Regions from separate parts of the Streptomyces sp. NPDC055962 genome, predicted to be linked through region 3. Evidence: riboswitches for the same ligand, from Rfam matches in the RefSeq annotation. Region 3 holds a riboswitch; each other region holds the start of a gene.
What was found. Region 3 has a riboswitch for thiamine pyrophosphate ahead of thiO (glycine oxidase ThiO). Riboswitches for the same ligand answer to the same signal wherever they lie in the genome.
Positions count from the first base shown of each region.

Region 1: linked by a shared signal. The riboswitch ahead of thiC (phosphomethylpyrimidine synthase ThiC) and the one ahead of thiO (glycine oxidase ThiO) in region 3 are both predicted to bind thiamine pyrophosphate.
Region 2: linked by a shared signal. The riboswitch ahead of ACFC51_RS08230 (purine-cytosine permease family protein) and the one ahead of thiO (glycine oxidase ThiO) in region 3 are both predicted to bind thiamine pyrophosphate.

Region 1 is NZ_JBHJYN010000009.1:210,822-215,084, reverse strand. Features, by position in the region: gene ACFC51_RS25030 (IclR family transcriptional regulator) at 1-639, shown strand, start outside; gene ACFC51_RS25025 (SsgA family sporulation/cell division regulator) at 741-1,178, shown strand; gene ACFC51_RS25020 (YibE/F family protein) at 1,242-2,597, opposite strand; TPP riboswitch at 2,668-2,800, shown strand; gene thiC (phosphomethylpyrimidine synthase ThiC) at 2,793-4,263, shown strand, end outside.
Region 2 is NZ_JBHJYN010000002.1:677,706-681,968, forward strand. Features, by position in the region: gene ACFC51_RS08205 (FGGY family carbohydrate kinase) at 1-253, opposite strand, end outside; gene ACFC51_RS08210 (YtxH domain-containing protein) at 320-622, opposite strand; tRNA gene ACFC51_RS08215 (tRNA-Asn) at 815-887, shown strand; tRNA gene ACFC51_RS08220 (tRNA-Asn) at 893-965, shown strand; tRNA gene ACFC51_RS08225 (tRNA-Ile) at 1,188-1,264, shown strand; TPP riboswitch at 1,859-1,952, shown strand; gene ACFC51_RS08230 (purine-cytosine permease family protein) at 1,943-3,358, shown strand; gene ACFC51_RS08235 (protein kinase) at 3,411-4,263, opposite strand, start outside.
Region 3 is NZ_JBHJYN010000002.1:1,114,622-1,118,884, reverse strand. Features, by position in the region: gene ACFC51_RS10295 (Rv2175c family DNA-binding protein) at 1-198, opposite strand, end outside; gene ACFC51_RS10290 (NAD(P)/FAD-dependent oxidoreductase) at 267-1,499, opposite strand; gene ACFC51_RS10285 (hypothetical protein) at 1,528-1,869, opposite strand; TPP riboswitch at 1,921-2,033, shown strand; gene thiO (glycine oxidase ThiO) at 2,031-3,251, shown strand; gene thiS (sulfur carrier protein ThiS) at 3,248-3,478, shown strand; gene ACFC51_RS10270 (thiazole synthase) at 3,481-4,263, shown strand, end outside.

The sequences.
Region 1 (4,263 bases), on a different contig from region 3:
CTTCCCCTCCCCACCGCCTACCACCTGCTGCGGACGCTGACCCACGAGGGCTATCTGCGCCGGGAGAACGGCGTCTTCCTGTTCGGTGCGGCGGCCCAACGGCTGAGCGGCGGCCCGGCGACCCCGCGTCCGGGGGTGATCGTCGACTCGCTCGCGCACTGGGCGGACGTCATCGGGGCCCCCGTGTACTGCGCCCTGTACAAGGACGGCGAGATCGAGATGGTCGCCGTCGCGGACACCCCCGCCGTTCCCGCGGTGCACGAGTGGGCCTCGTTCCGTGAGACGGGCCACGCCCACGCCCTCGGTCAGTGCCTCCTGGGACAGCTCGACGAGCGGGCGCGTGAGGATCACCTGGACCGGTATCCCGTCCGTCCCCTGACGCGTTACTCCGTGAGGGACCGTCAGGCGCTGCTGAGCCGACTGAGATCGATGAAGCGCACGGAACCGGTCGTCGAGCGCCAGGAGTACGCCATGGGGACGGTCTGCGCGGCCATTCCGATCACTGTCGGTTCCGCCGTGGCGGCGATGGCTGTTTCTCTCCCCCTGCACCAAGAAGAACGGTTGCTCCCCGCAGTCGAACAACTACGCTGTGAAGTGACCACTCTCTTGCGCTCGTTCGTGTTCTCTATCAGTATCTGAAAAATCACTCCTTGTGATCTGCTATCGCGTGCACCACGATGGCGTCAATAGGGCCATGGGGGATCATTCCTGGCCAGATTCATCTACTGCGGGGTTGAACGATGCGCGAGTCGGTTCAAGCAGAGGTCATGATGAGCTTCCTCGTCTCCGAGGAGCTCTCCTTCCGTATCCCGGTGGAGCTCCGGTACGAGGTCAGTGATCCGTACGCGATCCGGATGACCTTCCACCTGCCGGGAGACGCCCCCGTCACCTGGGCATTCGGCCGCGAGTTGCTGCTCGACGGTCTCAACAGTCCCAGCGGCGACGGCGATGTGCACATCGGCCCGACCGAGCCCGAGGGGCTGTCGGATGTACACATCCGTCTTCAGGTCGGGGCGGACCGTGCGCTGTTCAGGGCCGGCACGGCACCTCTTGTGGCATTCCTCGACCGGACGGACAAGCTGGTGCCGCTGGGGCAGGAGCACACGCTGGGTGACTTCGACGGCAATCTGGAAGAGGCGCTGGGCCGCATCCTGGCCAAGGAACAGAACGCCGGCTGAGCAGGAAGATCCGGCTGAACATCGAACACCGGCGGCCCGGGGGCATGTGTCCGGTGCCCCGGTTCACACCTTGCGGCGTCGGCCCCTCCCGGTCCGTGCGGGTGCAGGAGCTCCGGCTTCCGCGCCGAGCCCCGTGCGGTCCGCGGAGACCACCAGGGCCGCGAGCACCGTCGTCACCGGCACCGAGGCGACCAGCCCGATCGACCCGACCAGGGTGCGGACGATCTCCTCCGCGACCAGTTCGCTGTTGGCCACGGTGCCCACGCTGCTCTGCGCGATGGAGAAGAGCAGCAGCAGCGGGAGTGCCGCGCCCGCGTAGGCGAGCACGAGGGTGTTGACGACCGAGGCGATGTGGTCGCGCCCGATCCGGATGCCCGCCCGGTAGAGCCCCCGCACACCCATGGTCGGGTCGGCCTGGTGCAGTTCCCAGACCGCCGACGTCTGGGTGACGGTCACGTCGTCGAGCACACCGAGCGATCCGATGATCACACCGGCCAGGAGCAGGCCGCTCATGTCGATGTCCGGGTACAGCCCGTGGATGAGGCCGGTGTTGTCGTCCGTGTTGCCGGACAGGCTGGCCCAGCCGATGAACAGGGATCCCAGCAGCCCGATCAGCAGCAGCGAGATGAGCGTGCCGATCACGGCCACCGAGGTGCGGGCCGTCAGGCCGTGGCAGGTGTAGAGGGCGATCAGCATGATGGCGCTCGCCCCGATCACGGCGACGACCAGCGGATTCGATCCCTGCAGGATCGCCGGAAGGATGAAAAGGGTCAGCACGCCGAACGAGACCGCCAGCGCGATCAGCGCCATCAGCCCACGCAGCCTGCCCACCACGACCACCGCGACGGCGAAGATCCCGGCGAGCAGCGCCATCGGCACCGTGCGGTCCACATCGGTCACCGAGTACTGGAGGTCGCGGGGTGCGTCCGGCGCGTACGCCACGACCACCCCCTGGCCCTCGTGCAGTTGCCTCGGCGCGTCGGGCTGGATGACCTCGACGAACGTACGGCCCTCGTCCTCACCGGTCGTGACCTCGACCGTGGCCTTCTTGCACTGCCCCGTCTGCTCGTTGACGGCCTCCCGCCCCGAGGGGGTGGAGGTGTCGCCGGTGGGCGGCACCTGTGAGGCGTTGACGTCCGCGCAGTCGACCGGGACCACCTTCGTCACACGGCCGTCCTGGGTCTGCCGGTCGAACCCCACGCCGGTGCGTTCGTGGGCGGGCGCTCCCCCTGGCCAGAAGGCCACGAGGCCGACCAGGACGGCGGTGGCGAAGGGGATCACCACGGCCGCGATGACCTTGCGCAGGTGCTTGGACACGGGCGCCGCGGGACCGTGGCTGTGGGTGTGTCCGTGTGCATGGCTCTGCGTGCTGCCTGATGCGGAGCCGTGGGGTTCGGGGGCGTTTCCGGGGGACGTCACCCCGCGATCATCCCAAGAACGGGCAAGGCCCTCTGGCCAGCACGCCAGAAAGGAGGTTAGCGTGGAGGCACTTTGCACACGCGGGAGCTCGGAGCACCGGGCTGAGAGGGCGCTAACCTCCGTACATCCGTACGGGACAGCTGCGCCGACCGCCGAACCTGTTACCGGGTAATGCCGGCGTAGGGAGTAGGTCTCATGACCACAGCGGACGCAAGCACGCCTGTCTCGACGCAGAATGCGCGGAATGCGCAGGATGTGAAGGACGACGAGGCCGGGAAGTCCATCGGCTGGCACAAGGGATACGTCCAGGGCTCGCGCCCGGACCTCCGTGTGCCGGTCCGTCAGGTGCACCTCACCAACGGCAAGGACGTGACGCTGTACGACACGTCCGGGCCGTACACCGACCCCACCACCGACACCGATGTCCGGCGCGGGCTCGCCCCGCTCCGGGAGAACTGGATCATCGCCCGCGGGGACACCGAGGAGTACGCGGGCCGCCCCGCGCGCCCCGAGGACGACGGGCTCAAACACACCTCCCCGCGCGGCGGCCTGCGCAACCTCGACGCGGTCTTCCCCGGCCGCCCCCGGCAGCCCCGGCGCAGCCGCGACGGCCGGCCGGTCACGCAGCTGGCGTACGCCCGCCGGGGCGAGATCACCCCGGAGATGGAGTACGTCGCGATCCGGGAGAACGTCGAACCCGAGGTCGTGCGCGAGGAGATCGCCGCGGGCCGGGCGGTCCTTCCGGCCAACGTGAACCACCCGGAGATCGAGCCGATGATCATCGGCAAGCGCTTCCTGGTGAAGGTCAACGCCAACATCGGTAACTCCGCGGTCACTTCCTCCATCGAGGAGGAGGTGGACAAGATGACCTGGGCCACCCAGTGGGGTGCCGACACGGTCATGGACCTGTCCACGGGCCGCAACATCCACACCACCCGCGAGTGGGTCCTGCGCAACTCCCCCGTTCCGATCGGCACCGTCCCCCTCTACCAGGCACTCGAGAAGGTCGACGGCCGCGCCGAGGAGCTGACGTGGGAGATCTACAAGGACACCGTCATCGAACAGGCCGAGCAGGGCGTCGACTACATGACCGTGCACGCCGGTGTCCGGCTGCCGTACGTACCGCTCACGGCCCGTCGGAAGACCGGCATCGTCTCGCGCGGGGGGTCCATCATGGCGGCCTGGTGCCTGGCGCACCACAAGGAGTCGTTCCTGTACGAGCACTTCGAGGAGCTCTGCGAGATCCTCGCGGCCTACGACGTGACGTACTCGCTCGGCGACGGTCTGCGTCCCGGCTCCATCGCCGACGCGAACGACGAGGCGCAGTTCGCCGAGCTCCGCACGCTCGGTGAGCTCAACACCGTGGCCAAGCGGTTCGGTGTCCAGACGATGATCGAGGGCCCGGGGCACGTCCCGATGCACAAGATCAAGGAGAACATCGACCTCCAGCAGGAGATCTGCGAGGAGGCGCCATTCTACACGCTGGGCCCGCTGACCACGGATGTCGCTCCGGCGTACGACCACATCACCTCGGGCATCGGTGCCGCGATGATCGCCTGGTGGGGGACGGCGATGCTCTGCTACGTCACGCCCAAGGAGCACCTGGGGCTGCCGAACCGGGACGACGTGAAGACCGGCGTCATCACGTACAAGATCGCCGCTCATG
Region 2 (4,263 bases), 440 kb from region 3:
GGTTGCCCTGCCGGTCCAGCGGCACCAGGCCGTGCTGCTGCGCGGAGACACCGATGGCCTGCACGCCTTCGAGCAGCCCTCCGGAGGCCGCCTCACCGAGTGAGAGCAGCCACGCCTGCGGATCCACCTCGGAGGCTTTGGCCTCGACGGGATGCGCGGCGTACCCCTGCCGCAGCACCTCACCGGTGTCCGTGTCGCAGACGACGATGTGCGTGAAGGCGGATGAACTGTCCAAGCCGGCCACTATGCCCATGGACACGATTCTGCCGCACGCGGGGGCCGTTCCCGTACCGGGCGGTACCCGGTACAGGAACGAGCCTCAGGTGTTGGTCGTGCCCCAGTCGTCGCTGCCGTTGTGGCCGCTGCGCTCACGCAGCGAGCGCACCCGGTCGGAGACGGACACGGGGACCTTGTCCCCGACCTTCTCGCTCACCGAGTGGTACGCCTTGCCGGCGAAGTCCCGGCTGCCGTGCGCGGCGGACTCCGCCGCGTTCCGCACCGCCGGATTCTCGGCCAGCTGCTGCGCGGCCTTCTTCAGCTGCTCGTAGCGCTCGCGCCCGGCTCGCGTGCCGAGCACGTAACCGAGGGCCACTCCGGCGATGAACGTGAGCCGGTACCGCATGGCTGCCACCCTTCCTTCGCTCCGTCTTCGCTCCGTGCGACGTGTGCTGCCCGCCTACCCGCAGACACCCGAGATCACCCCGGGGCATACCGATTGGCGGAGCACCCCCCTGCTTGCGCTAATGTATGTGTCGCAGCGAACGCGCGCCGCTCGGCATCAGCCAGGCAGGTACGATTCGAGGCAACGCAGCAATCCCCTGTAGCTCAATTGGCAGAGCAGCCGGCTGTTAACCGGCAGGTTACTGGTTCGAGTCCAGTCGGGGGAGCGCGATCCCCTGTAGCTCAATTGGCAGAGCATTCGGCTGTTAACCGGAGGGTTACTGGTTCGAGTCCAGTCGGGGGAGCGGAACGGAAGAGGGCCCCCCGGGGCCCTTTTTCGTGTGTCCGCAGGGGCCGTCGCGGGACGCCTCCGGGACTCTTTCGGGGGGATTCCGCATCGCCTGGAACCGGGCAGCACGCTGCACTGTCTTCATGGTCACGCGAAGCCGACCATCGCCAGCAGGAGATCGTATGACCGGCTATGCTGCGGCAGACGGCGCGTACAGGTGTACGCGCCACGCCGTAAAGGGGCGGTAGCTCAGCCGGTTAGAGCAGCGGACTCATAATCCGTCGGCCGTGGGTTCGAGTCCCACCCGCCCCACCAGCGTCCCCAGGCAGAATCGTTTCTGACCTGGGGAAACGCGTTTCCGGGGCGTTTTTGCGTGAGGTGTTCGCCTCACGGCGGTGTGGCGGACGAGGGTCTCCACATGTCGAGGGTGCTTCCTGCGTGACTGCGACCTGGACCTTTCCGGTCTCGGCGCCGCGGGATGGTTGACAGCGGTCCCACGGCCCTCCCGTGAGGGGTCCACCTGCACCGGGCATCCTTACCTGTGGTTCCCCGGCGAAGTGGCCCCGCATGTCTGGTTGCGGCCAGGCCAGGGGCGCGGTGTCCGCGACTGTGGCTTGCGGGTGTCTGTCGGCGATCGGGTCGCGTCCGCCTCGTGCGTGGGGCCCGCTCCTGGCAGCGGTGACCTGGTCGTACCACCGCAGGCACAAGGGCGGCGTCACGGCCGAGTAGGCCCCCCGGGTTGTGGGTCAGGTGTCAGGCCGGACCCGGGCCACGTTCGCCGGGGGGACGCCCCGGCGGCTTGCCCGAAGAGACAGGCCCCGGCATCCGGCGGTCCGGCCGTCCCCGAGCCGAGCACCCACGCACCCCCACCGGGCGGGCCCGCGTGGCTGCCCGGCTATATTGGCCGCCGAACCGGACACGGGGTGCCCCGCGCGGGGCTGAGAACACACCCGTCGAACCTGAACCAGCTCGTACTGGCGGAGGGATGTCTTCATGCCGTTGTCGCATGCCCAGGACGACCGTGCGGTCGCGGGGCGAACAGTCCCGGACCCGCGCTCCGCGTTCGGGGGCCGTATGCCCACCGCCCCCGGTGACCTGCGGATCGAGACGCACGGGATAGCCCCCGTGCCCGAGGACCGACGGTACGGCGGCCCCGCCCGGCTGTTCACCGTCTGGTTCGCCCCCAACCTGACCATGACCGGCGTCTTCACCGGGACCGTGGGCATCGCCCTGGGCCTGGACTTCGCCACCGCGCTCGTCGCCGTCGTGCTCGGCACGCTCGTGGGGGCGGTGCCCACCGCGTACCTCGGCACCTGGGGAAGCCGGACCGGGGTCGGTCAACTGCCCCTCGCGAGACTGGCGTTCGGACGGGGTGTCGTGCTGCCCGGAGCGTTGCAGTGGCTGTCCTCGATCGCCTGGGACGCGCTGATCGGCCTGTTCGGAGGGGATGCACTGGCCCAGCTGTTCGGCTGGCCCTTCTGGCTCGGCGTGCTGGTCATGATGGCCGCCCAGGGTGCGCTCGGCGTGCTGGGGTACGAGGCGATCCACCGGCTCCAGACGGTGATGACGTTCGCCCTCGCCGCGGCCTTCGCCGTGCTGGCCGTCAAGCTGCTGGACGGAGTGCACCCCGCCGCCTCGGGCACCGTGCACGGAGGTGACCGGGCGGGCGCGTTCGTCCTGACGTGCACGATCGCCCTGAGCCTCTCCCTGTCCTGGGCCCCGTACGCGAGCGACTTCAGCCGCTATCTGCCCGCCGCCACCTCCCGGCCGCGCATGTTCTGGTGCACGCTGCTGGGCATCAGCGTCTCCTTCGTGGCGGTCCAGACGCTGGGCCTCTGGGGCGCGTCCGTCTTCACCGACCAGACCGCACGCGGGATCGACACCCTTCTGGGCGGCGGAGCGCTCGGGGCGTTCGGCCTGCTCGCCGTCGCGCTCGCCGCGCTGTGCAGCAACGCCATGAACGACTACAGCGGTTCCCTGGCACTGCAGACGATGGGAGTGCGCCTGCCGCGCCCCGTCGCCGCCGCGCTCGCCGCCGCGCTCGGGTTCCCGCTCGTGCTGTGGATGCACGCGGCCGACACCACGGCGCGCTTCCAGAACGTGCTGCTCCTGGTCGGCTACTGGATCCCCGGCTTCGTCGCGATCGTGGCCGTCGACTGGGTGGTGCGGGTCAGGGCCCGGGCCGGCGCACCGATCGACCTCGCCGCCGAGAGCGCCCTCGTCCGGCCCTGGTGGCCGGCGCCCACCGCCTTCGTGGCCGCCTTCGCGGCGGCGGTGCCGTTCATGAGCACCGGCCTGTACGTGGGACCCGCGGCACAGGCCCTGCACGGAGCGGACCTCGCCTACGGAGTGGCGTTCCTCGTGGCCCTGTCCGTCTACACCCCGCTGCGGCTGCGTCACCGCTCCTGACCCGGCGGTCGCCGGCCCCGGGGTGGAGGCGTCGCGCGGGCGGCGCGCCCTGTCAGGCGTTCTGCCAGAGCTGGGTCCGGTCGCCCGCGTCGCACGTCGCCTTGGTGAATCCTGTGCCGCTCGTCATCGAGAGGCACAGGGAGTCGGCGGCGTTCATCAGCGTGTGGCCGCCCGAGGCACGTGCGCCGATCCGCCAGATCTGGTCGTCGCCCCCGCCGCAGGCCACGACGGCGAGGCCGTAGAAGGTGTTGGACTTGAGGCAGGCGCCGGTGTCGTCGTTGACGAGATGGAAGGCGGTGGCCGACACCGGCTTGTAGGTCCAGGCGAAGTGCCGCTTGGTGCCGTTGGTCGCGGCCTGGCCGCACACCGCGTTGAGAACGGACGAGGAACCCGAGTAGACGTTCTCGGACTCGGCGACGCATCTCCCGATCGAGGCGTTCTTCAGGCGGCCGCTCGTCGACGGCGCGGGGAGGGCGGGCTCCTCCCCGCCGCCCGTACCGCTGCTTCCGGAGGATCCGCCCGGACTCCCCGCGTCCTCAGGCTTTCCACCGGCGGTGCCCGTACCGTCCGCTGCGGTGTCCCCGCCGGCGGAGCCGCCGTCCGGTGCGTCCGCGGACGGTGACTTCTTCCCTGCGGGCGACGCCTCCGGAGGACGGGACGACGGGCTCTTCGCGCTCGGAGAGGGAGTGGCCCCGGCCGTGGCGGAGGGGGCGGTGGACGGCGAGGCCGCCGAGGTGTCCGGGCCGTCGCCGAAGGCGGGGATGTCGTAGGGGGAGAGCGCGACGGTCAGCGTGGTGCCTGTGACCACGACGACGGGAAGCACGAAGAGCATGATCCGCCTGCGGCGTTCGCGGGGCTTCCTGACCGCGGGCCCGTCCGGTTCGGTGCCGGCGACAGGACCGGCG
Region 3 (4,263 bases):
CTTGACCACCCTGTCGCCGTCGATGAAGGCGGCAGGCACCTGAAGCGCCCGGTTCTCACCACGTCGTACGGCGATGAGCTGGCCTTCCTTGACCAGCTGCCGGACGCGCGTCACCTCGACATCGAGCATTTCCGCGATGTCGGGAAGGTGGAGCCAGGCGGGGACGAGAGCATCGATCTTTGCGTCAATCTCGGTCACAAGGACAAGCGTGCCATCCCGGACCGACAGTCGGTACCCGGGCCGGGCGCACGGGGCCGCGCCTGCCACTAGAGCGCCGTGGATTTCAGCGGTACGGAGGAGTCGGCCGCCCGCGCCGGGTCGATCCGCGCGCCCGCCTCGACGAGCTTGCGCCCCTGCGCCAGGTCGCGTGGGCGGCCGACGGCCAGCAGGGCCACCAAGACCCCTTGCCGGAGCCAGCAGACCGTCCAGGAGGGGTCCGCCGGATCGCCCCGCCACAGCAGGGTGTCCGCACCGGCGTGATGGCCGGCGTACTGCACGAAGCGCCCGAACTGCTCGGACCAGAAGTAGGGCACCGGGTCGTACGTCCTGGCCGTTCCGTCCGCGAGGCCGGCGGCGACCGTCCGGGGTCCCTGGAGGGCGTTGTCCCAGTGGTGGACCGTCAGCCGCTCCCCGTAGCGGGCGGACGGGAAGGAGGCGCAGTCGCCCACCGCGTACACGTCGGGCAGCGAGGTGCGCAGGGTGCTGTCCGCGGTGACCGAGCCGTCCGGGCCGAGTGCGATACCGGAGTCGGCGAGCCAGGCGGTGGCGGGCCTGGCCCCGATGCCCACGACCACCGCTCCGGCGGGGATCACCCGGCCGTCCGCCAGGTGGACGGCGCCCCGCTCGATGCGGGCGACCCGGACCCCGGTGAGGAGGCCGGCTCCGCTCTCGGCGTACCAGGCGGCCATCGGGGCGGCGACCTCGGCGGGCATCGTGCCCGCGAGGGGCCGGCCGGCTGCCTCGACGACGGTGACCGCGCATCCGGCCGCGCGCGCGGCCGTGGCGAACTCGGCGCCGATCCAGCCCGCTCCGACGACGACCACGTCGTGCTGCCGCTCCAGGACGGGCCGCAGCCGCGCGGCGTCGTCGAGGGTGCGCAGCAGGTGCACGCCGGGGACACCCTCGGTGCCGGGCAGCGCGACGGGCTCCGCCCCCGTGGCGAGGACCAGCGCGCCGTAGGCGACGGGTCCCTCCGCGGTGTCCAGCTCGTGCGCCCCGGCGCGCAGCCCCTCGACGTCGAGCCCCAGGCGCAGGGTGATGTCCAGCGCCTCGAAGTCGACGTCGAAGGCGGAGTCCTCGGCCTTCCCCAGCAGGACCGCCTTGGACAGGGGTGGTCTGTCGTAGGGCTGGTGCGGTTCGGCGCCGATCAGGGTGACCGGCCCCGTGAAGCCCCGTTCGCGCAGGGCCACGGCCGTCTGCACACCGGCCATGCCCGCGCCCACGATCACGACTCCGCGCGACGGGAGTCCAGCTGCCTCGTCCTGCGTCTGCTCGCTCACCCGTCCACCCTAATCACCTGACGTGACGTCAGTGGGTGAGCTCCTCCACGACGCTCGTCCCGCTGCCCTGCCGCGACTCCCACTCCCACGTCTCGTCCAGGCGGACACGGCCGTCGGCCAGGTCCGTGACGGTCGACGCGCAGTGCCCCGACGAGGTCGTCCCGTCCTGCTTCAGCTGGACGTAGCGGAAGTCCAGGGTGTCCCCGTCCCGGGTGCCGACGAGGTGCCCGTGCACGATGTCGCCGCCCGCGTACTCGGCCCAGATCCGGCCGTCCCGCTCGTGGTAGGTGAAACGGGTCCGGGTGCCGACCTGGCCGGGGGCCTGGTCGGCGACCGGTGAGAGGACGAGTCCGTCGAGCGAACGGGCCACGGGTACGGCTCCCTTACTGACTGCGGCCGGTGGGGTCTAGGCTGGCCACCGTAAGACACTCGCGGGAGTCCGGACGCACCGGGCTGAGAGGGAGGCTGACCGGCCTCCGACCGTACGAACCTGATCCGGGTCATGCCGGCGAAGGGAGGGGCTGGACACCCATGCGCATCTCAGCGGACAGTTCCGACGTCCTGGTCGTCGGGGGCGGCATCATCGGGCTGGTGACCGCCTGGCGGTCCGCCCAGCGCGGTCTGAGCACCACGCTGGCCGATCCCGACCCCGGCGGCGGGGCCGCCCGGGTGGCGGCCGGGATGCTCGCCGCCGTCACCGAGCTGCACTACGGCGAGCAGATGCTGCTCGGCCTCAACGTGGCCTCCGCGGCGCGCTATCCGGAGTTCGTGGGCGAGCTGGAGGAGGCGAGCGGCCAGGAGACCGGGTTCCGGGCCTGCGGCACGCTCTCCGTCGCGCTGGACTCCGACGACCGCGCGCATCTGCGCGAGCTGCACGCCCTGCAGCGGCGTTCGGGTCTGGAGTCCGAGTGGCTCACCGGCCGCGAGTGCCGGCGCCTGGAGCCGATGCTCGCGCCCGGCGTGCGCGGCGGGCTGCGCGTCGACGGGGACCACCAGGTGGATCCTCGGCGTCTGGCCTCGGCGCTGGTGACGGCGTGCGAGCGGGCCGGGGTGGTGTTCCGCCGCGCCTGGGTCCAGCGGCTGTCCGTCACGGGCGGCCGGGCGACGGGCGCCGTACTGGCGGACGGCACGGAGCTCGACGCCGGCCAGGTGGTGCTCGCCGGAGGCAGCCTGAGCGGCCGGCTGGAGGGGATACCCGAGGCGGTCGTGCCGCCGGTGCGCCCGGTCAAGGGGCAGGTCCTGCGGCTGACGGTGCCTGCGGCGTACGCCCCCTTCCTGAGCAGGACCGTGCGGGCCGTCGTGCGCGGCAGCCACGTCTACCTCGTGCCGCGCGCCAACGGTGAGCTGGTGGTCGGCGCGACGACGGAGGAACTGGGCTGGGACACCACCGTCACCGCGGGCGGGGTCTACGAGCTGCTGCGGGACGCCCACGAACTGATCCCCGGCATCACCGAGCTGCCGCTGACCGAGACCCGTGCCGGACTGCGGCCCGCCTCCCCGGACAACGCGCCGCTGCTGGGCCCCACGGCACTGCCCGGCCTCCACCTGGCCACCGGGCACCACCGCAACGGGGTGCTGCTGACCCCCGTCACCGGGGATGTGATGGCCCACGTGCTGACCACCGGTGAGCTGCCCGAGCTGGGCCGCCCCTTCGCACCACTCCGCTTCGACCCGGCCACCGCCGCCCCGGGGCACCCGCGGACCCCCTCGCCCGAAGACACCGCCCCCGCCTCGCAGGAGCAGCCCGTATGACACAGCCAGCGTCCCTCGCCGATCCCGTGCAGGTCTCCGTCAACGGGGAACACCGCACCGTCCCCGCCGGCACCGCACTGGACACCCTGGTCGCGTCGCTGACCCGGGCACCTTCCGGGGTGGCCGCCGCGGTCAACGAGGCCGTCGTGCCCCGCGGCCAGTGGTCCGCCACCGCGCTCCTCGACGGCGACCGCGTCGAGGTCCTCACCGCCGTCCAGGGAGGCTGACCATGTCCGACGATCTCTTCGCGCTGGGCTCCGCCACGTTCTCGTCCCGGCTGATCATGGGAACCGGCGGGGCGCCCAGCCTCGACGTGCTGGAACGCGCCCTGATCGCCTCCGGCACGGAGCTGACGACCGTCGCGATGCGCCGGCTCGACCCCACCGTGCAGGGTTCGGTGCTCTCCGTCCTGGAGCGCCTCGCCATCCAGGTACTGCCGAACACCGCGGGCTGTTTCACCGCCGGTGAGGCCGTGCTGACCGCCCGGCTGGCCAGGGAGGCGCTGGGCACCGACTGGATCAAGCTGGAGGTGGTGGCCGACGAGCGGACCCTGCTGCCCGACCCGGTCGAGCTGCTGGACGCCGCCGAGATCCTCGTGGACGACGGCTTCACGGTCCTGCCGTACACCAACGACGACCCGGTCCTGGCCCGCAAGCTCCAGGACGTGGGGTGCGCGGCGGTCATGCCGCTGGGCTCCCCCATCGGTTCCGGGCTCGGTATCCGCAACCCCCACAACTTCCAGCTGATCGTCGAGCAGGCCGAGGTCCCCGTGATCCTGGACGCCGGGGCGGGGACCGCGTCGGACGCGGCGCTGGCGATGGAGCTGGGGTGCGCCGCTGTGATGCTCGCCTCGGCGGTGACCCGGGCGCAGGAGCCCGAGCTGATGGCCGCGGCGATGCGGCACGCGGTGGACGGCGGGCGGCTCGCGCACCGGGCGGGGCGCATCCCGCGCCGTCACTTCGCCGAGGCGTCCTCCCCCGCGGAGGGCCGTGCGGTGCTGGACCCGGAGCGT